DNA from 3 places in the Dechloromonas sp. A34 genome. Region 2 is predicted to be linked to each of the others. Evidence: predicted binding sites of a transcription regulator. Region 2 holds the regulator's gene; each other region holds the start of a gene.
What was found. Region 2 encodes sigma-54, which starts transcription at its own class of promoters, with help from an activator protein. Its sites were predicted from a motif close to TGGCACGCTTNCTGCTNA; they were not measured.

Region 1: the regulator sigma-54 is predicted to act here: its motif matches at 4,042-4,059, upstream of nifN (nitrogenase iron-molybdenum cofactor biosynthesis protein NifN).
Region 3: the regulator sigma-54 is predicted to act here: its motif matches at 1,522-1,539, upstream of nirB (nitrite reductase large subunit NirB).

What each region holds. Positions count from the first base shown of each region.
Region 1 is NZ_CP102486.1:3,472,087-3,478,799, reverse strand. Features, by position in the region: gene NQE15_RS17375 (ComEA family DNA-binding protein) at 1-88, shown strand, start outside; gene NQE15_RS17370 (universal stress protein) at 112-540, opposite strand; gene nifE (nitrogenase iron-molybdenum cofactor biosynthesis protein NifE) at 775-2,175, shown strand; gene NQE15_RS17360 (hypothetical protein) at 2,340-2,642, shown strand; gene NQE15_RS17355 (DUF1499 domain-containing protein) at 2,711-3,229, shown strand; gene NQE15_RS17350 (hypothetical protein) at 3,294-3,665, shown strand; gene NQE15_RS17345 (hypothetical protein) at 3,765-3,926, shown strand; gene nifN (nitrogenase iron-molybdenum cofactor biosynthesis protein NifN) at 4,092-5,489, shown strand; gene NQE15_RS17335 (NifB/NifX family molybdenum-iron cluster-binding protein) at 5,452-5,931, shown strand; gene NQE15_RS17330 (SoxR reducing system RseC family protein) at 5,940-6,398, shown strand; gene NQE15_RS17325 (NifX-associated nitrogen fixation protein) at 6,388-6,713, shown strand, end outside.
Region 2 is NZ_CP102486.1:4,710,901-4,717,613, forward strand. Features, by position in the region: gene NQE15_RS23460 (adenylate/guanylate cyclase domain-containing protein) at 1-423, shown strand, start outside; gene hprK (HPr(Ser) kinase/phosphatase) at 482-1,414, opposite strand; gene ptsN (PTS IIA-like nitrogen regulatory protein PtsN) at 1,424-1,870, opposite strand; gene hpf (ribosome hibernation-promoting factor, HPF/YfiA family) at 1,926-2,249, opposite strand; gene NQE15_RS23480 (RNA polymerase factor sigma-54) at 2,264-3,733, opposite strand; gene lptB (LPS export ABC transporter ATP-binding protein) at 3,762-4,496, opposite strand; gene recX (recombination regulator RecX) at 4,493-4,924, opposite strand; gene recA (recombinase RecA) at 4,917-5,945, opposite strand; gene NQE15_RS23500 (hypothetical protein) at 6,157-6,381, shown strand; gene NQE15_RS23505 (pseudouridine synthase) at 6,395-6,713, shown strand, end outside.
Region 3 is NZ_CP102486.1:1,591,150-1,597,862, reverse strand. Features, by position in the region: gene nirB (nitrite reductase large subunit NirB) at 1-1,409, opposite strand, end outside; gene ybiB (DNA-binding protein YbiB) at 1,639-2,628, opposite strand; gene NQE15_RS08060 (nitrate reductase) at 2,647-5,367, opposite strand; gene NQE15_RS08055 (ClpXP protease specificity-enhancing factor) at 5,493-5,924, opposite strand; gene NQE15_RS08050 (glutathione S-transferase N-terminal domain-containing protein) at 5,928-6,524, opposite strand; gene NQE15_RS08045 (cytochrome c1) at 6,608-6,713, opposite strand, start outside.

The DNA.
Region 1 (6,713 bases), 1.2 Mb from region 2:
TCCCTACGCTTCGCTCGATGACCTGTGCCGCGCCAAGGGTATGGGGCCGAAGTCGCTGGCCAAGCTGCGCGATCAGCTGGTGCTTTAGGGCTGGCGCGGTGAGCCGGGGGGCTAATTGGCCTTGACGCAGATCACCGGTAGTGTGGCCAGGAGCAGGACTTTGCGCGTTACCGAACCCAGGGTCACGGCGGCCAGGCCGCCCAGGCCGCGGGTACCCATCACGATCGTATCGCAGCCCAATTCCCCGGCCAGGGCGACAATGGTCTCCGCCACATCGCCCTGTCTGACGTGTGCCTGGTGGCGGATGCCGGCCTCGTTGAAGGCATGCAGCACCGCCTTCATCGCAATGTGTGCCCGCGCCGTCAGCTGGTCCAGGTCGGCCGTGGGCTCCTGACTGCGGTGCGGCCATTGCGCCGACTCCGGCTCGATGTTGATGACATGCACTTCCAGCGCGCCGTGCCGTTTGGCGAATTCGATCACGTAGAGCGCCGCGGCAAAGGCATGGCGGGAACCATCGACCGGTAGCAGTATGTTGCACATTTCAGCCTCCTTGCGATGATGGGCAAGCGGGGAGCAATCCCCTCTTTCACTGTAGTGCCTGGCCGGGGCTTGCGGTAGGCCGATCGAAACGGCGGCACCACACCTCGAGATTTGTCGCAGAGCCATCGCCTTGTCGCATTGGCGACAAGGTTATAAAAAATTAGTGCTTATAAAACATATTGTTAGATATGGCACCCGTCTTGCTATCTGTTACCCAGACCTCTGGAGAACAGCATGAAAGCCAGCGAAATCCAGGCTCTGCTCGACGAGCCGGCCTGTAGCCACAATACCAAGGAAAAATCCGGGTGCGCCAAGCCCAAGCCGGGGGCGACCGCCGGCGGCTGCTCTTTTGACGGCGCGCAGATCGCCTTGCTGCCGATTGCCGATGTCGCACACATCGTGCACGGCCCGATCGCCTGTGCCGGTTCCTCCTGGGACAATCGCGGCACGCGCTCGTCCGGCGTCACGCTGTACAAGATCGGCATGACCACCGACCTCTCGGAAACCGATGTCGTCATGGGGCGCAGCGAAAAGCGACTGTTCCATGCGATCAAGCAGGCCATCGACAGCTATGCGCCGAAGGCAGTCTTCATTTACAACACCTGCGTCACCGCGCTGATCGGCGACGACATCGAAGCGGTCTGCCGGGACGCTGCCCAACGCTGGGGTGTGCCGGTAGTGCCGGTCGATGCCGCCGGCTTCTACGGCACCAAGAATCTCGGCAACCGGCTGGCCGGCGAGGCGATGTTCAAGCACGTCATCGGCACCGCCGAACCGGCACCCGCGACACCGCGCGCCGACGGTCTGCCGACCTACGATGTCAATCTGATCGGCGAATACAACATCGCCGGCGAATTCTGGAATGTTGCGCCGCTGTTCGATGAACTCGGCCTGCGCATCCTGTGCACGCTGTCCGGCGACTCGCGTTTCCACGAAGTGCAGACCATGCACCGCGCCAAGGTGAACATGGTGGTTTGCGCCAAGGCGCTGCTCAACGTGGCGCGCAAGATGCAGGATGATTTCGGTATCCCGTTCTTCGAAGGCAGCTTCTACGGCGTCGCCGACGTTTCCAATGCGCTGCGCGATTTCGCCAAACTGATCGGCGATCCGGACCTGATGGCGCGCACCGAGGTGGTGATCGCCCGCGAGGAGGCCAAGTCGAATGCAGAGCTTGATGCCTGGCGCCTTCGCCTCAAGGACAAGCGCGTGCTGCTCTACACCGGTGGCGTCAAGTCGTGGTCCATTGTCTCGGCGCTGCAGGATCTGGGCATGAAGGTGGTTGCCACCGGCACCAAGAAGTCGACCGAGGAAGACAAGGCGCGTATCCGCGAACTGATGGGCGAGGACACCAAGATGATCGACGACGGCAGCCCGAAGGCACTGTTGTCGACCTATCACGAGTACAAGGCCGACATCCTGATCGCCGGCGGGCGCAATCTCTACACGGCGCTCAAGGCACGGATTCCCTTCCTCGACATCAACCAGGAACGCGAATTCGGCTATGCAGGTTACAGCGGCATGGTCGAACTGGCACGCCAGCTCGCCCTGTCGATGGAAAGCCCGGTCTGGGCGGCAGTCAGGAAGCCGGCGCCGTGGGCGACCGCGGCGATTTCGGGGGCCGTGCTGACGGCGTGATCTTGGCGGGCACGTTTTAGTCTTGATGCAAGGGGCAGGGTAGAGGCGCGCTGGCGCCGGCGTTTTGTTTCGATATGTTTCAGGGCGAAACCTGCTGCCGCTTCATGCGTTCTTATCGGTATACGCAATCCGCCTGGGTTGGGTTTATCGTCAAGGAGGCAGTCATGAAAACTCTTCGCATCGCTCTGCTTGGCCTGGTGCTCTCCGCCGGCCTGGTTTCCGGTGCCCATGCCCACGAGCCGCGCGTCGGCGTGAACGTCCAGTTCGGCTACCCGGCCTACGTTGCGCCGCCACCCGTCTACTACGCGCCACCCGTCCGCTACGGGCCGCCGGCCTACTACGCACCGCCGCCGGTGGTTTACGCACCGCCGCCCTTCGTCCGTCCGTACCGCTCAGCAGGCTATTATTACGGTTATGACCGTGGTCATCACCGGGGCGGGCATCGGCATTGGCGGCATCGTCATTAGTCGCCGGGCTGTTGCCGCTACCTCCCGGGCAGGTGCATGACCAGGCATTCACCGCGAGCACCCACTGAGTGAGTAATATAAATATTGCTGGTCTCATCAAGATCATCATCTATGCCGTTCTCGGCCTGATCGCGATCGCCCTGGTCGGCGCCCAGGTCGGCTTATTCGCCGGGCGGTCGCCGAACGATCTCGGCGTGAGCGGAGGCCGCCTGAAGGCGCCGGCGAACTCGCGCAACAGCGTCAGCAGTCAGGCCATGCTTTACCCCGCGCACCCGCAGCTTGACTACGCGCAGATCGCTCCACTGGAATTCCTCGATGGCAACGCAACGGCCTCGATGCAGGCCTTGGTCAAGGTTCTGTCGACGATGCCCGGGATCAGTCTGGTCAGGCAGCAGCCCGATTACCTCTACGCCGAGGCCCGGACGCCATGGCTGCGCTTTGTCGATGACCTCGAATTCTGGGTCAATCCGGCGGCCGGGGTGATCGAGGTGCGTAGTGCCAGCCGCCTCGGGCGTGAGGATTTCGGGGTTAACCGGCAGCGGATGGAAAGCATCCGTTCGGCCTACCTGGCATCGGCAAAAAAATAGCCACTAGAATGGCGGCCTGAAGTCTCCGACCGATCAGGAGACACGCTAACGACAAGGAACTCAAATGCCCCGGAAAATCACGAACTCGATCTCCCTGATCGTTGCCGCACTGTTGGCAGGCGGTGCGCTCGCCGCCGAACAGCACGACAATCATCGGCACCACCACGCTTTTGCCAAGGATGTCGATGCCTTGCATGCTGTGCTCGCCCCGCTGTGGCACGCCCGGCCAGGCAAGGAGCGCTCGCAGAACGTCTGCGCTAAAACGAACGAACTGGAACGTCTGGCTGGCGACATCCGCAGCGGCGATCCGAAGTCGCTGCTGCAGGCCATGGCTGCCCTGAAGAAGCAATGCCAGGCGAGCCCGACGGACATTGATGCTGCATTTTTCGACGTACACGAAGCCTTTCATCGCCTCGCCGAGCCCAAGGGCCATTGAGAAGGTCTACGCGGCCAACGCTGATGGGGGCAGAACCGAATGCCTCCGCCTCCTGTCCAACGGCCGTTGGCAACAGTCCTCGGACGACAGGAGAAACCCGTGCTCGATGCCATCCTCGATAACCGTCTGTTACTCGGCGCCGTCATCTTTCTGCTGTTGTTGATGGTGCCCGTACTGATCATCGGTGGGCACAAACTGCGCGATCCTTCGCACCATGACCGGCGACAGAAGACGCGGCTCGATGTCGACCGCCGGGCGTAAGCACCCGGGTTCAGAAATATCCTGATCGCCGGCTGCGGCGTCTTTGAAACGTATTTGTTGCGTTTCCTACATCGGATAATTATTACAAGCCATTGTTTTTAAATAAGTAGTTTATTGGCGCGCTCCTTGCTAAGAGATACCCAATCTCAACGGGGCGATGTCCAAATGGCTGAAATCATCCAATCCAAGAAGGCGCTGGCGGTCAATCCGCTGAAGGTCAGCCAGCCGATTGGCGCCTCGCTGGCCTTTCTCGGCCTCAACCGCAGCCTGCCGCTGATGCACGGCTCGCAGGGCTGCACGGCCTTCGGCAAGGTCTTCTTCGTGCGCCATTTCCGCGAGCCGATCCCGCTGCAGACGACGGCCATGGATCAGGTATCGACCATCATGGGCGCCGACGAGAACATCATCGAGGCGCTGCGCACGCTGTCCGACAAGAGCAAGCCGGAGATCATCGGCCTGGTCACCACCGGGCTCTCGGAAACGCAGGGCACCGACATCCTGCGCGCGGTCAAGGAATTCCGCGCCGCCCATCCCGAGTTCGAGCATGTCGCCGTGGTCCCGGTCAATACGCCGGATTACGTCGGCTGTCTGGAAAGCGGCTACGCCCTGGCCATCGAGTCGCTGATCCAGACGCTGGTGCCGGAAAGCGCCTGCGTCGGCAAGCGGCCGAAGCAGGTCAATGTGCTGGCCTCGGCGATGCTGACGCCGGGCGACATCGAGGCGATCAAGGACTGGATCGAGGCTTTCGGCCTGCGCCCGGTCGTCGTGCCCGACATCGGCGATTCGCTGGACGGCCACCTGGTCGAGGCCGAGACATCTTCGCTGACCATCGGCGGCACGCCGCGCGTCGAAATCGAAAGCATGGGCGAGTCGGTTGCGACGCTGGTCGTCGGCCCCTCGCTGGCCAAGGCGGCCAATATTCTGAAAGCGCGCACCGGCGTGCCCGACTACCGTTTCGACGGCCTCATGGGCCTCGACGACTGCGACGCCTTCACCCAGGCCCTGGCCGAGATTTCCGCCAAGCCGGTACCGGAAAAGATCGAACGTCACCGCGCCCAGTTGCAGGACGCCATGGTCGACAGCCATTTCATGATCGGCTTCGCCCGCATCGCGCTGGCCGCTGATCCCGACCTGCTCGGCATGCAAGTCCGTTTCCTGACCAGCATGGGCGCCGAGATCGTCAGCGCGGTCAGTCCAGCCAAGCACGAAAGCCTGGCGACGCTGCCGATCGAGAAGGTCATCGTCGGCGATCTCGAGGACATGGAAAAAGAGGCGCGGGCGGCCGGTGCCCAACTGGTCATCGCCAATTCCCACGCCGTCGACACGGCGCACCGTCTCGGCCTGCCGCTGCTGCGCGCCGGCTTTCCGCAGTACGACCACGTGGGCGGTTATGCCCGCACCTGGGTGGGCTACCGCGGCACGCGGCAAGCCCTTTTCGATCTCGCCAACCTGATGCTGGGGCAACACCATGAACCCGAACCCTATCGATCAAGCTACTGGGCAGACACTCGCCCCGGTGAACAACATGTCATCTCGTCGTCTGCAGTTGGTCTGGTCCATTAAGCAGGAGCCCGCTGCCGTGATCAAGGTTGCCTTCGCTTCCACCGACCGCCTGCGCGTCAATCAGCACTTCGGCGCCGCCGAGGGCTTCGCCATCTACGAAGTGACGCCGGACAAGGCGACCCTGGTCGGTGTTGGAGAGTTCGCCGAAGAGGCCATGGATGGCAACGAGGACAAGCTGATCGCCAAGGTCGATTTCCTCGAAGGCTGTGCCGCCGTCTATGTCATGGCGATCGGCGCCTCGGCGATCAAGAAGCTGATGGCCAAGGGCATCCAGCCGATCCGCATCAACGAGGTCGATGCCGTCGACGATCTGCTCGCCGAAATCTCGAAAGCCATGACCGACGGCGGCGTCGCCTGGATCGACCGGGCGATCGCGGCGCAGACCAAGGCCAAGGCCGAGGACCGTTTCGCCAACATGGAAGAGGAAGGGTGGCAGGGATGAGTACATCAATGATCGAACACCGCGGCATCGTCCAGCGGGTGGAGGGTGGCCAGGCCATTGTCGCCATGGAAACCGCCGGCTGCTCGTCCTGCGGGCAGGGCGGCAGTTGCGGCATCGGCAAGATGGCGAATGGCCGCCCGGCGACCCTGCTCACGCTGCCGGTCAGCGGCGACATCATGGCCGGCGACACGGTGATGATCGCTCTACCGGCCAACCGTCTGAGTTTATCTGCCGTGCTCGGCTACCTCTTCCCGGCTTTCGCCATGATCTTCGGCGCCTGGCTCGGCTCGCTGCTAGATGGCAGCGACGGCGCCACGGCGCTCGGTGCCATCGCCGGCTTCCTTAGCGCCCTGGCCATCGTCCGCGTCGCCATCGGCCTCATTCCCGGCCTAATGCCGGCCCCGCAACTGATTCCCGTATCAAACCAATCACATGTTTCACAACAGGAGTTTCACCATGAGCGCTGATCCCATCTTCGAAACCGACTTCGTCAAGGAAATGGCTCGCCAGATGCGCGCCCTGGACACCTACGGCACCTACACCGGCTGGACGGTCGAAAAGATCCTCGATCCCTACATCATGACCAAGGAGCGCAAGGCGACCATCCCGCTGATCGGCGATCCGGACGACGAAACGATTTCCCGCGTCAAGGCCTTCTACAACGCCATCGCCGTGCTGATCGAGAAGGAATGCAAGCTGCTCGCCGTGCCGCTGGTCCATCTGACCCACGAAGGTTTCGGCCGCTCGATCATCACCGTCGGCAAGCTGGTCGCCGTCGAGAA
Region 2 (6,713 bases):
AATGGAAACTCGCTGAATCTGCTCCAGATTCACTGGACCACCCACGAAGTCGGCGGCCAACCCCATTCGGCCTTCGGGCCAGCATCGCACCCGCCACCGGTTGAGCGTCTCTGCGTCCGCTATCACGGCAAAGCCTTCCTGCTCGACGAAAAAACCCCGGCGCTCTCCCTGGGCCGCGATCTCGGCAACAAGCTGGTGATCGAGGACCGCAAGGCCTCCCGCCAGCACGCCCGTATCGAGAAACGGGCCGACGGTTATTTTCTCGTCGACACCAGCACCAACGGCTGCTTTGTCACCATCTCGGGACGCCAGGAAGTCATGGTCCGGCGTCACGAATTAGCGCTTGAAAGCAGCGGCCGAATCTGCTTCGGCGGTTCGGGTAACGACCCGAGCACCGACGGCGCCGACTTCGAACACTTGTAGTAACTGGAAAACGGCCATCCGCGGATGGCCGGCCGGCAGCGGTGCTATCGCCGCCCGATTATTCGTCGTCCAGCATCATGCGCTGCTGGCGGTCCATGAAATCCTGCATGCTGTCGATGCCGCGTAATTGCAGAATGGTATTGCGCACTGCAGCCTCCAGCAGAACGGCCAGATTGCGGCCGGCAGCGACCGGAATTACGACCTTGCGAATCGGCACGCCGAGCACTTCCTGGGTCTGGGCATCGAGCGGTAAACGGGGTGCATCGCCTGCAGCAACCGTCTTCTGCAAATGGACGATCAGTTTCAGCCGCATTTTTCGGCGCGAAGCAGTTTCACCAAAGATGGTACGGATATTGAGCAGCCCGAGACCGCGTACCTCGAGGAAATCCCGCAACATGCCGGGACACCGGCCATCAATCGTCGCTGGTGCTATGCGCGCCATTTCGACGACATCATCAGCCACCAGGCCATGGCCGCGGGAGATCAGTTCAAGGGCAAGCTCGGATTTGCCGACGCCGGAATCGCCGGTGATCAGAACGCCCATGCCCAGCACATCCATGAAGACGCCATGTAGGTTGACGGTGTCTGCCAGGCGAGCCGAGAGGTAGATGCGCAGCAGGTCGATCACCGCCGAGCAAGGCTTGGGCGAGAGAATCAGGGGGGTACCGGACTGCGTACACGCATCCGTCACCAGATCGGGAGGAACCAGTCCGTCGGCAACGATGACCGCGGGTGGCTGGGCGCTGAGCAAGTCGGTGAACATCTGGCCGAAACGCCGCTCACCGATGCGCTCAGCCCACTCGTACTCGGCAAAGCCAAGGACTTGCAGGCGCTCGGGATGAATGATGTTGATATGGCCGACAACATCTGCCCCGTAATTGTTCGAAAGCTTGATCTCGATCCGGCGTTCGGTCTGTTGGCCGATCACCCAGCTCAACAGCAGCTTTTCGCGGTTATCGTCGTAGAGCTGGGTCAGACTGATATGGCGCACGAGCGTTGATCAGGACTGAAAGAGCGCGACGACGGACGCCGGGTCCGGGGCGGCCTGCAGTGCATCGCGGAAGGCGCGATCGGCAAAACGCTGGGCCAGCTCGGAGAGAATCTGAAGATGCTCTTCGGTGGCCTGTTCGGGCACCAGAAGGACAAAGAGCAGATTGACCGGGCGGCCATCGGGTGAATCGAAAGGGACCGGAGTCGCCAGGCGCAGGAAGGCACCGGCCGCATTTTTCAGACCCTTGATCCGGCCATGAGGAATGGCAATGCCCTGACCAAGTCCGGTCGAGCCGAGTTTCTCACGGGCAAACAGGCTGTCGAATATAACCGAGCGCGCCAAGCCGAGATGCGACTCGAAGAGCTGGCCGGCCTGTTCAAAGACCCGTTTCTTGCTGCTGGCCTCAAAGTCGAGAAGCACCTGCGAGGCCGACAGAATGTTGCTTAGAGGGTTCATAAGGGGAAGGGGTAAAGCAAGGGGCCGCAGCTACAGCGCTGCGGCCGATCGGCGCTTATTCAGCAACGTCGAGCGCAGGCTTTTCACCGCGATGGTGATCCTGCACTTTTTGCTTGTATTTGAGAACCTGGCGATCCAGCTTGTCGAACATGGCGTCGATGGCGGCATAGAGATCGTCGCCGGATTCTTCGACATGCATGTCCTTGCCGGGCACATGGACGGTAACTTCGGCCTTCTGTTTGAGTTTCTCGACAGACAGGACGACGCTCACACCGGTTACCTTGTCAAAATGGCGAACCACGGGATCCAGCTTGTTTTCCACGTACTCGCGCAAGGCGGGGGTAACTTCGATGTGGTGACCAGCGATCTGCAGATTCATGTTTTCTCCTCTCTCTACAGGGTCTTGCGTAAATTGACCGGCGGGATGTTGAGCGACTCGCGGTATTTGGCTACCGTGCGTCGGGCGACAACGATTCCCTGCTGGCCTAGTATTTCGGATAATTGACTATCCGACAAGGGCTTCTTGCCGTCCTCGGCTCCGATCAACTGCTTGATCAGAGCGCGGATGGCGGTGGCGGAACAAGCTCCGCCGGTGTCGGTAGCAACATGGCTACCGAAGAAGTATTTCAGCTCAAAAATGCCCCGCGGCGTCGCCATGTATTTCTGGCTGGTGACGCGGGAGACGGTCGATTCATGCAGGCCGAGAATGTCGGCGATTTCGCGCAACACCAGCGGCCGCATGGCGACTTCGCCATGCTCGAAAAACTGGCGCTGGCGATCGACGATGGCCTGGGTTACGCGGTGGATGGTCTCGAAGCGCTGCTGGACGTTCTTGATCAACCAGCGGGCCTCCTGCAACTGGCCGGTCAGGTTGCCATTGCCCCGGCGCTGGCGGGAGAGTATCTCGGCATACAGGCGGTTGATGCGCAGGCGGGGATAGGCATCCGGATTGATGTAGGCCGTCCACTTGTTCTTGAGCTTTTTGACGATGACGTCAGGCGTAATGTAGCGCGCCTCGACCTGGGCAAAACCGGCCCCCGGCCGCGGATTCAGACGAGTGATCAGAGCGTGCGCCGCGCGCAGCGCCTCGTCGTCGCAGCCGGTCAGGCGGCGAATCTTGACGAAATCCCGGGCGGCCAGCAACTCGAGGTGCTTTTCGACGATGGCCAGGGCCAACGGCTGTTCGGCACAGGGCTGCAGGGCCTTGAGTTGCAGGGCCAGGCATTCCTGCGGGCTGCGCGCGCCAATCCCGGTCGGATCGAAGTGCTGGATATGATGCAGGGCGATTTCGAGCTCTTCGAGCTCGATCTCGTATTCCGGCGGCAGAGTTTCAAGAAGTTCCAGCAAGGAAGCCGACAGGTAGCCGTCATCGTCGAGGGCTTCGATCAGGAAGCGGACCAGGGCACGATCGCGCTCGGTCAGCTGGGTCATGCCCAGTTGCCAGCCGAGATGATCGCGCAGGCTGATGGTGCCGGCATGAATGTCCTGGGCATCGCTATCGTCGTCCTCGTCGCGCCCGGCACCGGTAAAGGTCCCAGCATCCGAGCTCCAGCGATCGTCGTCGACATCGGAGGGGGCTGATGGCACATCCATTTCACGGTCGTCGCGGGCATCGCGCTCTTCGCGTTCGACCTTCTGTTCGCGCTCACCTTCGCTGGTCTGCGGCGAGTCGAACTGCTGAGCCGCGGTAAAGGTCTCGCTGCCACCGTCGTCGTCGCGCTCCAGCATCGGATTTTCGAGCAGATAGCGTTCGATTTCCTGCTGCATTTCCACCGTCGACAGCTGTAGCAGCTTGATCGACTGCTGCAACTGGGGGGTCAGCGCCAGATGCTGGGATAGTTTGAGTTGGAGGGCAGGTTTCATCGGTTGGGATAGGGGCGCTGCTTAACGGTCAGAGCTTGAAATGCTCGCCGAGATAAACCTTGCGGACGCTTTCATTCTCCACGATTTCGTTCGGCCGTCCAGCGGCGAGTACGCGGCCAGCGTTAATAATGTACGCATGGTCGCAAATACCGAGGGTCTCGCGGACGTTGTGGTCAGTGATCAGCACACCGATACCGCGCTCCTTGAGGAAGCGGATGATTTTCTGAATTTCCAGGACGGCGATCGGGTCGACGCCGGCAAAGGGTTCGTCGAGCAGAATGAAGCGAGGATTGGTGGCCAGCGCCCGGGCGATTTCGACCCGCCGCCGCTCACCGCCGGAGAGTGCGGCGGCGTTGACGTGGCGGACATGGCCGATATGCAGTTCGCCGAGCAGACCCTCGAGGCGGTCATTGACTTCCTCTTCGGGCAACTTGAGCAGTTCGAGGATGGCCCGGATGTTTTCCTCGACATTGAGCTTGCGGAAGACCGAGGCCTCCTGCGGCAAGTAGGAAAGACCCTGCCTGGCCCGGCTGTGCATCGGCAGATGGGTCAGCCGGGCATCGTCGATATAGACCTCGCCGCCATCGGCCGGCACCAGGCCGACAATCATGTAGAAGCAGGTGGTTTTGCCGGCCCCGTTCGGTCCGAGCAGGCCGACAACCTCGCCGGCGGCGACCTCGAACGAAACGTCCTCGACCACGGTGCGCGCCTTGTAGCGCTTTTTCAGGTTATGGGCCGAGAGCTTGGAGATCGGGGCGTTCATTGGCTGGCTCCGCGCATGACCCGGCGGATGGCATCGCCCGAGAAGCCGCGGTATTGCAGAAAGCGCATCTGCTTGGCCCGCTCTTCCGGGGTCTGCGGCAACTGGCCAAATTTCTTGGCCCACACCGACTGGCAGCGCTCGCCCTCGTCACCGCCTTCGGGCAGGGCGGCGGCGATGTCGTCGTCACCGACCCCGGTCTGCCGCAACTCCTGTTTCAGCCGCGCATTACCGTAACGGCCGGCACGGGCCACGACGCGTTGCCGGGCAAAGCGGTGGTCGGAGAGCAGATTCTGGGCTTGCAGGGTGTCGAGCACGGCCGCGAGCTGCTCTTCCGACTCGGCGGCGCCAGCGAGTTTGGCCTTCAACTCGGCCCGGCTGTGTTCGCGCCGGGTCAAGAGTTTCAGGGCACGAACGCGCAAATCAGACATCAGCCTTGGCAGCCTTGACCGGCTTGATGACGTTGGTGCTGGCGGCCTCGCGGATGCCGGCCTCGATTTCCTGGGCGATTTCCGGATGGCTGCGCAGGAATTCTCGGGCGTTGTCCTTGCCCTGGCCGATTTTCTCGCCCTTGTAGGCATACCAGGCGCCGGATTTCTCGACCAGCTTGTGGGCGACACCCATTTCGACGATTTCGCCGTGGCGGGAAATACCTTCGCCGTACAGAATGTCAAAAATGGCTTCGCGGAACGGTGGCGAGACCTTGTTCTTGACGACCTTGACCTTGGTTTCGCTGCCGATGACTTCATCGCCCTTCTTGATCGAGCCGATGCGGCGGATATCGAGGCGCACGGAAGCGTAGAACTTCAGCGCATTGCCACCGGTCGTCGTTTCCGGCGAACCGAACATGACTCCGATCTTCATCCGGATCTGGTTGATGAAGACGACCAGGGTGTTGGTCTTCTTGATGTTGGCGGTCAGCTTGCGCAGGGCCTGGCTCATCAGCCTGGCGTGCAGGCCGACCATCTGGTCGCCCATTTCGCCTTCGATTTCGGCACGTGGGGTGAGGGCGGCGACCGAGTCGATGACGATGATGTCGACCGAACCGGAGCGGACCAGCATGTCCGAGATTTCGAGGGCCTGTTCGCCGGTATCCGGCTGCGAGATCAGCAGGTCGCCGACATTGACGCCGAGCTTTTGCGCATATTGCGGATCGAGGGCGTGTTCGGCATCGATGAAGGCGGCGACGCCACCGAGTTTCTGCATTTCGGCGATAACCTGCAGACAGAGCGTGGTCTTGCCCGAGGATTCCGGTCCGTAGATTTCAACGACCCGGCCGCGCGGCAGTCCGCCAACGCCCAGGGCAATATCCAGACCCAGCGATCCGGTGGACACCACCTGGATGCCTTCGTCGATTTCGGCATCGCCCATCTTCATGATGGAGCCTTTACCGAACTGCTTTTCGATCTGTTGCAGCGCTGCGGCGAGCGCCTTTGCCTTGTTGTCGTCCATGGAGGTACCTCGAAATTTGAGCGGATTATGGCACAGGGGCCGAAGATGGAACAGAAATTGCTGAGCCGAAAATCAGCGGATTTGGCGCGAAATATGCATATGGCAAACCGCGATTTTGGCCGAATACCGATAAACACGGGTATATTTTCGGCGGCCACTTCTGGCCGCCCCAGGTTACTGGTTATAAATACAGTACATTTTAGGTAGTCACTTGGCAAGATTATTTTTCCTTTCACCGGCCTCGGGGAAACTGCTGTTCGGCCTTGCCCTGGCCGCTGCCACAGCATTCGCCCAGGCCAGGCCCGCCCCGTGGTATTGGTGGGTCAGCAAGGTCGATGGGGCCCGCGTTTGCCTGCAGACCTCTCCGGGCAGCGGCTGGTATCGCGATGGCGGACCGTACCGCAACGGCCGCTGCGGCGCCGATCTGGCACGCTGAAGCAGAGCCACCGATGATCTATACCCCGCCGGCCGATACCGGCCTCAGCATCATCTACGCCGACGACAGTCTGCTCGTGCTCGACAAGCCGGCGGGGCTGCTCTCGGTGCCGGGACGCGGCGCCGACAAGGCCGACTGCCTGGCCAGCCGCGCCCAGGCCAATTTTCCGGATGCGCTGACCGTGCATCGGCTCGACATGTCGACTTCAGGCCTGCTCCTGATGGCCCGCGGAGAAGCCATGCAGCGCGCGCTGTCCCGATTGTTCGAGGACCGCCGGGTCGACAAGCGCTATCTCGCCGTGGTCGACGGCTACCTGGAAAGCGAGAGCGGCG
Region 3 (6,713 bases), 1.6 Mb from region 2:
AGGATCTGCTCGACCAGGCCGGAACAGGAACCGCAGGAGGAGGCCGCCTTGGTGTGCTTCTTGACCTCGTCCAGTGTGAAGAGGCCTTTTTCCTTGATCGCCTTGACGATGGAGCCTTTGGAGACGCCGTTGCAGCCGCAGACTTCGGCGCTGTCGGCCATCAGCGCGGCCTTGCTGTTGCCGGCATGGCCGACGTCGCCGACCAGGGACTGGCCGAAGATCAGCTGGTCGCGGATATCGTGGATGTCGCGGCCGTCCTTCAAGAGCTGGAAGTACCACGGGCCGTCGGCCGTGTCGCCGTACATGACGCCGCCGACCAGCTTGTTGTCCTTGATCACCAGCTTCTTGTAGACGCCGCCGTGCGGGTCGTTAAGCAGGATTTCCTCGGTGCCCTCGCCGCCCATGTAGTTGCCGGCCGAGAAGAGGTCGATGCCGGTGACCTTGAGCTTGGTCGAGGTCACCGAGCCGGTGTAGCGGCCGATGCCGTAGTTGGCCAGGTGGTTGGCGGCGACCTTGGCCTGCTCGAAGAGTGGCGCGACCAGGCCGTAGGCGATGCCGCGATGGCTGACGCATTCGCCGACCGCATAGACCTTGGGGTCGTAGGTCTGCATGGTGTCGTTGACCACGATGCCGCGGTTGCAGTAGATGCCGGAAGATTCGGCCAGCGCGTAGTTGGGGCGGATGCCGGCGGCCATGACGACGAGGTCGGCCGGAATCTGCATGCCGTCCTTGAAACGCACGGCGGCGACACGGCCGCTCTCGCCCTGGACCAGCATTTCGGTCTGTTTCTGGAGCAGGAATTTCAGGCCCTTGTCTTCCAGCGACTTCTGCAGCATCTTGCCGGCCACTTCGTCCAACTGGCGTTCGAGCAGCCAGGGGCCGAGATGCACGACGGTAACGTCCATACCGCGCAGCTTGAGGCCGTTGGCGGCTTCGAGGCCGAGCAGGCCGCCGCCGATCACCACCGCGTGCTTGTGCAGGCGGGCGGCTTCAATCATTTCGTCGGTGTCCTTAATGTCGCGGTAACCGATGACGCCAGGCAGGTCGTTGCCGGGAATCGGCAGCATGAAGGGGGTCGATCCGGTGGCGATCAGCAGGCGGTCGTATTCTTCCTCGGTGCCATCATCGGCGATGACCTTGCGCTTGACGCGGTCGATCTTGGCGATCTGTTTGCCGGTATGCAGCTTGATGCCCTTTTCCTTGTACCACTCCAGTTCGTTGAGGACGATTTCGGAAATGGTCATTTCGCCAGCGAGGACCGGGGAAAGCAGGATGCGGTTGTAGTTCGGGTGGGGTTCGGCGCCGAAGATCGTGATGTCGTAGTGATCCGGCTTGATCTTCAGCAGTTCTTCGACGGTACGGACACCGGCCATGCCGTTGCCGATCAGGACGAGACGAGGTTTGCTCATTTTTGGCTCCAACGTTGCGCGCACCCTGGGGTGCAAAATCTGACTTCAGCGCATGACATCGTTGCCATCGAACCGCCTCCGTTGGCGGTTGATTCGCTGTACTGGCTTACCTAGTGCAATTGGCGTGCCAGCAACTTAACTATCTGATTTTTATTGATTCGATGCTACCAAGGGTGGCTTGAGCGCACCAAATCCGGGCATCCATAACCAAGGCGGTGCAAATTTCGTTTCAGTTGCCGCCCATCAGCAGCCCGGTGGCTTCGACAGCGACAATGGCCTTGGCCTGGTTGAAATCTTCGGCATAGCCGCTGGCGTAGAGGCAGCAGGCAAGCTGGTTGGCGATCGGTTTGGGCAGCGGCAGCTGCTTGTCGAGGATGCGCCGGATCCACTTGGCGGTACTCGCCGCATCGTTGGCCTCCGGCAGATTGGGCAGGGTGCGCAGGCTTTCGTGCTCGGCTTCGAACAGGACATCGACCACGCCGTCATGCACGTACTCGAGGCGCGGCCGGCGCTTGGGGTTGGCGAAGGGCTCGCCTTCGGTGCCGCGCAGCAGCACTGCACGCTGGCCGCGATTGAGCAGGAGGTTGCGCATCAGTTCGATGAACTCGGGGTGGGTCGCCGGCGCGACCAGGACGGCATCGCCATCGAAGGGATTGATCAGCTTGACCAGGCTGTGCGCGCTATTACGCACGCCCAGACGGCTGCGCAAGCCGAGCAGGTTGTGGATACCCGGGCAGAGTGCGGTCAGGGGCAGGAAGGCCAGCCCTTTTTCTTCCAGCGTGATCTGGGCTTGGGTACTCGACGTCAGCGGCATGATGCCGAGTTCGCGGAAAATCAGGCCGGTGGTGATCCGGCCGAAACCTTCGAGTAGGCCATGAACCAGCACCGGGACGCCGAAACGCTGGAGCAGAAGCGCCAACAGCGGCGTCAGATTGGCTTCCTTGCGGGCGCCGTTGTAGCTTGGCAAGACCACCGGCCGGACCCTGCCGTGCGGCATGTCGAGCCGGTTGGTGCGCTCATCGACGGCGCTCAGAAAGCCGAGCATTTCATCGAGCGACTCGCCCTTGACCCGCAGCCCGAGAATGATGGCGCCCAGCTCGAGATCAGGCACGCCACCGTCGAGCATCGCAGCATAGAGCTGGCGGGCGTCGTCGAGCGGCAGATCGCGCGCCCCTTCGGCACCGCGGCCGATTTCCTTGATGAATTGTGCGTAACTCATGGTCTCCTCCCGCCGCGTTCAGGCCGCAGCTTGTTTGGGCACGTATTCGGCGGCCAGTCGCTTGATTTCCGGAACGCAGGAGCCGCAGAAGGTGCCGCACTTCAGCTTTTCCTGTAGTTGCGGCAAGCCGGCGCCTTGCGCCAGTTCGGCATGGATCTGGACGTCGCTGACATCGGCACACTTGCAAATGATGTTGCGCGACACGACACCGACCGGCGGCTTGGCGGTCGGCGCCAGGGCGAAGCGGATCAGGCTGGCATCGAGTTCGTCTTCGGCCATCGCCTGTTTGAGCCAGACTTGGGCCAGCGTCTCGCCGGCCAGGCGAACGCCGAGCAGGCGGCCATTCTGAGCAATGGCCTTCTTGCTGACCTGGCGCTTGGCATCGAGATAGACGATCGCGCCTTCCTCACCATCGAGGCCGAACAGGCGGTCGATATCGGCGATCGCGGTTTCCGGGATGGCTTTTGCCGTCGCAGCGCGCAGCACGACCAGCGGCGACTGACGGCCATAGAGGCTGACCGTGGCATAGGGATAGTCGGCCAGGCTGGCCCGCGCCCGCTGCAACAGTTCCAGGGCCTCGCCCTGTCTAGTGCAGCGGCGAATCACGGCGAGCGGATAAGGCAAGTCGAGTTTGGCGATCTGGACGGCCGCATGCTTCAACTCCGGCTGCTTCGAGTAGGCGTCGATGGCATCGCAGGCCAATGCGTTGGCGCCCGGCGTGTTCATGAACTGGCTGCCCCAGTGCATCGGCATCCAGGCCCGGCCCTTGCGCAAACCGGGGCGCTCGGCGATGCGGACGATCATTTCGCCACGCGGATTGCTGACCCGGGCCAGATCGCCATCGTTCAGACCGCGGTGACGCATGTCGCAAGGATGCAGGGCGAGCAAAGGCTCATCTTCCAGGTTGAAGAGGCGCGGCACGGTGCCGGTCCGGCTCATGCCATGCCATTGGTCGCGCATGCGGCCACTGAGCAGGCTGATCGGGAAGTCGGCATCGGTAACTTCGGCGGTTGGCTGGTGCTCGATGACCACGAAGCGGGCCTTGCCATTGGCCGTCGGGAACTGGCCATCCTCGTAGAGGCGTTGCTTGCCGCCCGCGGCACCGGTCGGATATGGCCATTGCTGCGGGCCATCGGCTTCAAGCAATGCGTAGCTCAGGCCAGTGATGTCGAGATCGCGCCCGCGCGTGCTTTCGCGGTGTTCGTTGAAGATGGACTCGGCGTCAGCATAGGGGAACAACTGGCCGACGCTCGGGTTCTGAAGTTTGTTGCCCAAGCGGCGGGCGAAGTCGACGACGATTTCCCAGTCATGGCGGGCTTCGCCGGGTGCCGCGGCAGCGGATTGCACGCGCATGATGCGGCGTTCGGAATTGGTCACCGTGCCGTGCTTTTCGCCCCAGGCGCTGGCTGGTAGCAGCAGGTCAGCGTAATCAGCAGTGTCGGTGTTGCCATAGGCTTCCTGCAACACGACATAGTCGGCGTTCTGCAGGGCCGCCCGAATTTCGGCCTGGTTGGGCATCGACTGCGCCGGGTTGGTACAGGCGATCCATACCGCCTTGATCTCGCCGGACTTCAGGCTCTTGAACAGTTCGACCGCCGATTTTCCCGGCTTTTCCGGCACCGACGGGATGCCCCAGAGACGCGCCACTTCGGCACGATGCTCCGGGTTGGCCAGATCGCGGTGAGCCGAGAGCAGGTTCGAGAGGCCGCCGACTTCGCGGCCGCCCATGGCATTGGGCTGGCCGGTCAGCGAGAACGGCCCGGCGCCGGGCTTGCCGATCTGGCCGGTGGCCAGATGCAGCTGGATGATTCCGGCGTTGTTGTGCGTGCCATGGGCCGACTGGTTGAGCCCCTGGCAATAAAGCGACAGCGCCGGTCCGTTGCTGCCGAACCAGCGCGCCGCCTGGACTATATCGGCGGCCGGAATGCCGCACAGATCGGCGACCACCGCCGGCGTGTAGTTCCTGACGACCGCAGCCAGCGCCGCGAAGCCGGTGGTGTGGGCATCGATCCAGTCCTGATCGATCAAGCCTTCGGCAATCAGGATATGCAGCATGCCGTTGAACAGCGCGATATCCGAACCGGGCTTGATCGGCAGGTGAAGGTCGGCCAGTTCCGCGCTTTCGCTGCGCCGCGGATCGGCGACGATGATCTTGAGGTTGGGATTGGCCGCCTTCGCATCTTCGACGTAGCGGAAGACGATCGGGTGCGCGACGGCGGGATTGGCTCCGGCGATGAAGATCACTCCGGCCTGGCCGATGTCGGCATAACTGCACGGCGGCGCATCGGCCCCGAGCGTCTGCTTGTAGCCGGCGACGGCCGAGGACATGCAGAGCCGCGAGTTGGTGTCGACATTGTTGGTGCCGATCAGCCCCTTGGCGAGCTTGTTGAAGACATAGTAGTCCTCGGTCATCAGCTGGCCGGAAATGTAGAAGGCGACCGAATCCGCGCCATGCTGGCGGATGGTTTCGGCAAAACGCTCTGCGGCTTCGTCGAGCGCCGTATCCCAGCTCACGCGCTGCCCCGGTTGTCCACGCACGGCGCGCCGCTCCGGATAATGCAGGCGATAGCTCGGGTCGGCGGTCAGATGCAGCGTCGCGCCTTTGGTGCACAAGCGGCCGTAGTTGGCTGGGTGTTCTGGGTCGCCGCGGACGCCGCTGATCTTGCCGTTCTCGGTTTCGATCAGGACACCGCAGCCGACGCCGCAATAGCAACAGGTGGATTTGACTTCAGTTTTCATAATTTTCCTTCTGGCCTCCTTGAGCAACAGCCATGCCAAGCAGGAAAATCATGGGCTTGTACGAAAAACGGGAGATTTCAGAATGAAATCTCCCCGTTTTGGTGCATCAAGCGCAGCCTTCGTCCCTATTTGATGCGTTGCAGCTTGGGCCGCCCTCCTTCGGGACGCGGCGGCTCGGGTGGCGGCTCGTCGGAATCGCCTTCCGCTGCGTCATCGGGAAGTTCGATGTCGGAAGAAGCAGTTTCCTCACCGATCTCGAAAGCCATGCCGGCGCCATTTTCGCGCGAGTAAATCGCCGAAACCTGCCCGACCGGAACCGACAATTGACGGGCGACGCCGCCAAACCGCCCTTGAAACTCGATCAGATCGTTCCCGATATTCAGCTTGTTGGTCGCATCCTGCCCGATATTGAGCACGATCTGGCCGTCCTTGACGAACTCGCGCGGAACGACGGTACGTGCATCGACCTGGACTGCGATATACGGCGTAAATCCGTTGTCGCAGCACCATTCCCAGATGGCACGCAGCAGGTAAGGCTTGGTGGACGGAAGTTCCATGCCTTACTTGCGCATCGCCTTTTCGGAGGGCGTCAGCGCGTCAATGAAGCCCTGACGGCTGAAAATCCGCTCGGCGTACTTCATCAGCGGCGCCGCGGCCTTACCGAGATCGATGCCATAGTGGTCCAGACGCCAGAGCAGCGGCGCTATGGCCACGTCGAGCATCGAGAATTCGTCACCCAGCATGAACTTCTGCTTGTTGAAGATCGGGATGATCTCGGTCAGACGGGCGCGGATTTCCTGACGGGCCTTGTCGGCCGTCTTGCCGTTCTTCTCGATCACTTCCATGAAGGAAAAGATTTCGCGTTCCATGCCGACCAGCAACTGGCGGGCGCGGGCGCGCATGATCGGGTCGGCCGGCATCAGTTGCGGATGCGGGAAGCGCTCGTCGATGTATTCGTTGATGATGTTGGGTTCGAACAGGACCAGATCGCGCTCGACCAGCACCGGCACGCGATTGTGCGGATTGATCGCAGCCATTTCTTCCGGCTTGTTGAACATGTCGACATCGATCACCTGGAAATCCATGCCCTTTTCGAACAGGACGATGCGGCAGCGATGGCTAAAAGGACAGGTGGTGCCCGAGTAGAGGTTCATCATTTGTGGTAACCCTCAAAATGAGATTCGGCATCGGGGGCTGGCCAGAGCCAAACCCGCGATGCCGTTAGCTGATCCGGGAGGGATCAGTGAATGTCTTTCCAGTATTCCTTCTTGAGCGCGTAAGCGACAACAAAGAGAACTGCCAGGAAGGCCAGAACGAACCAGCCCAGAGTACGGCGATATTCCTGC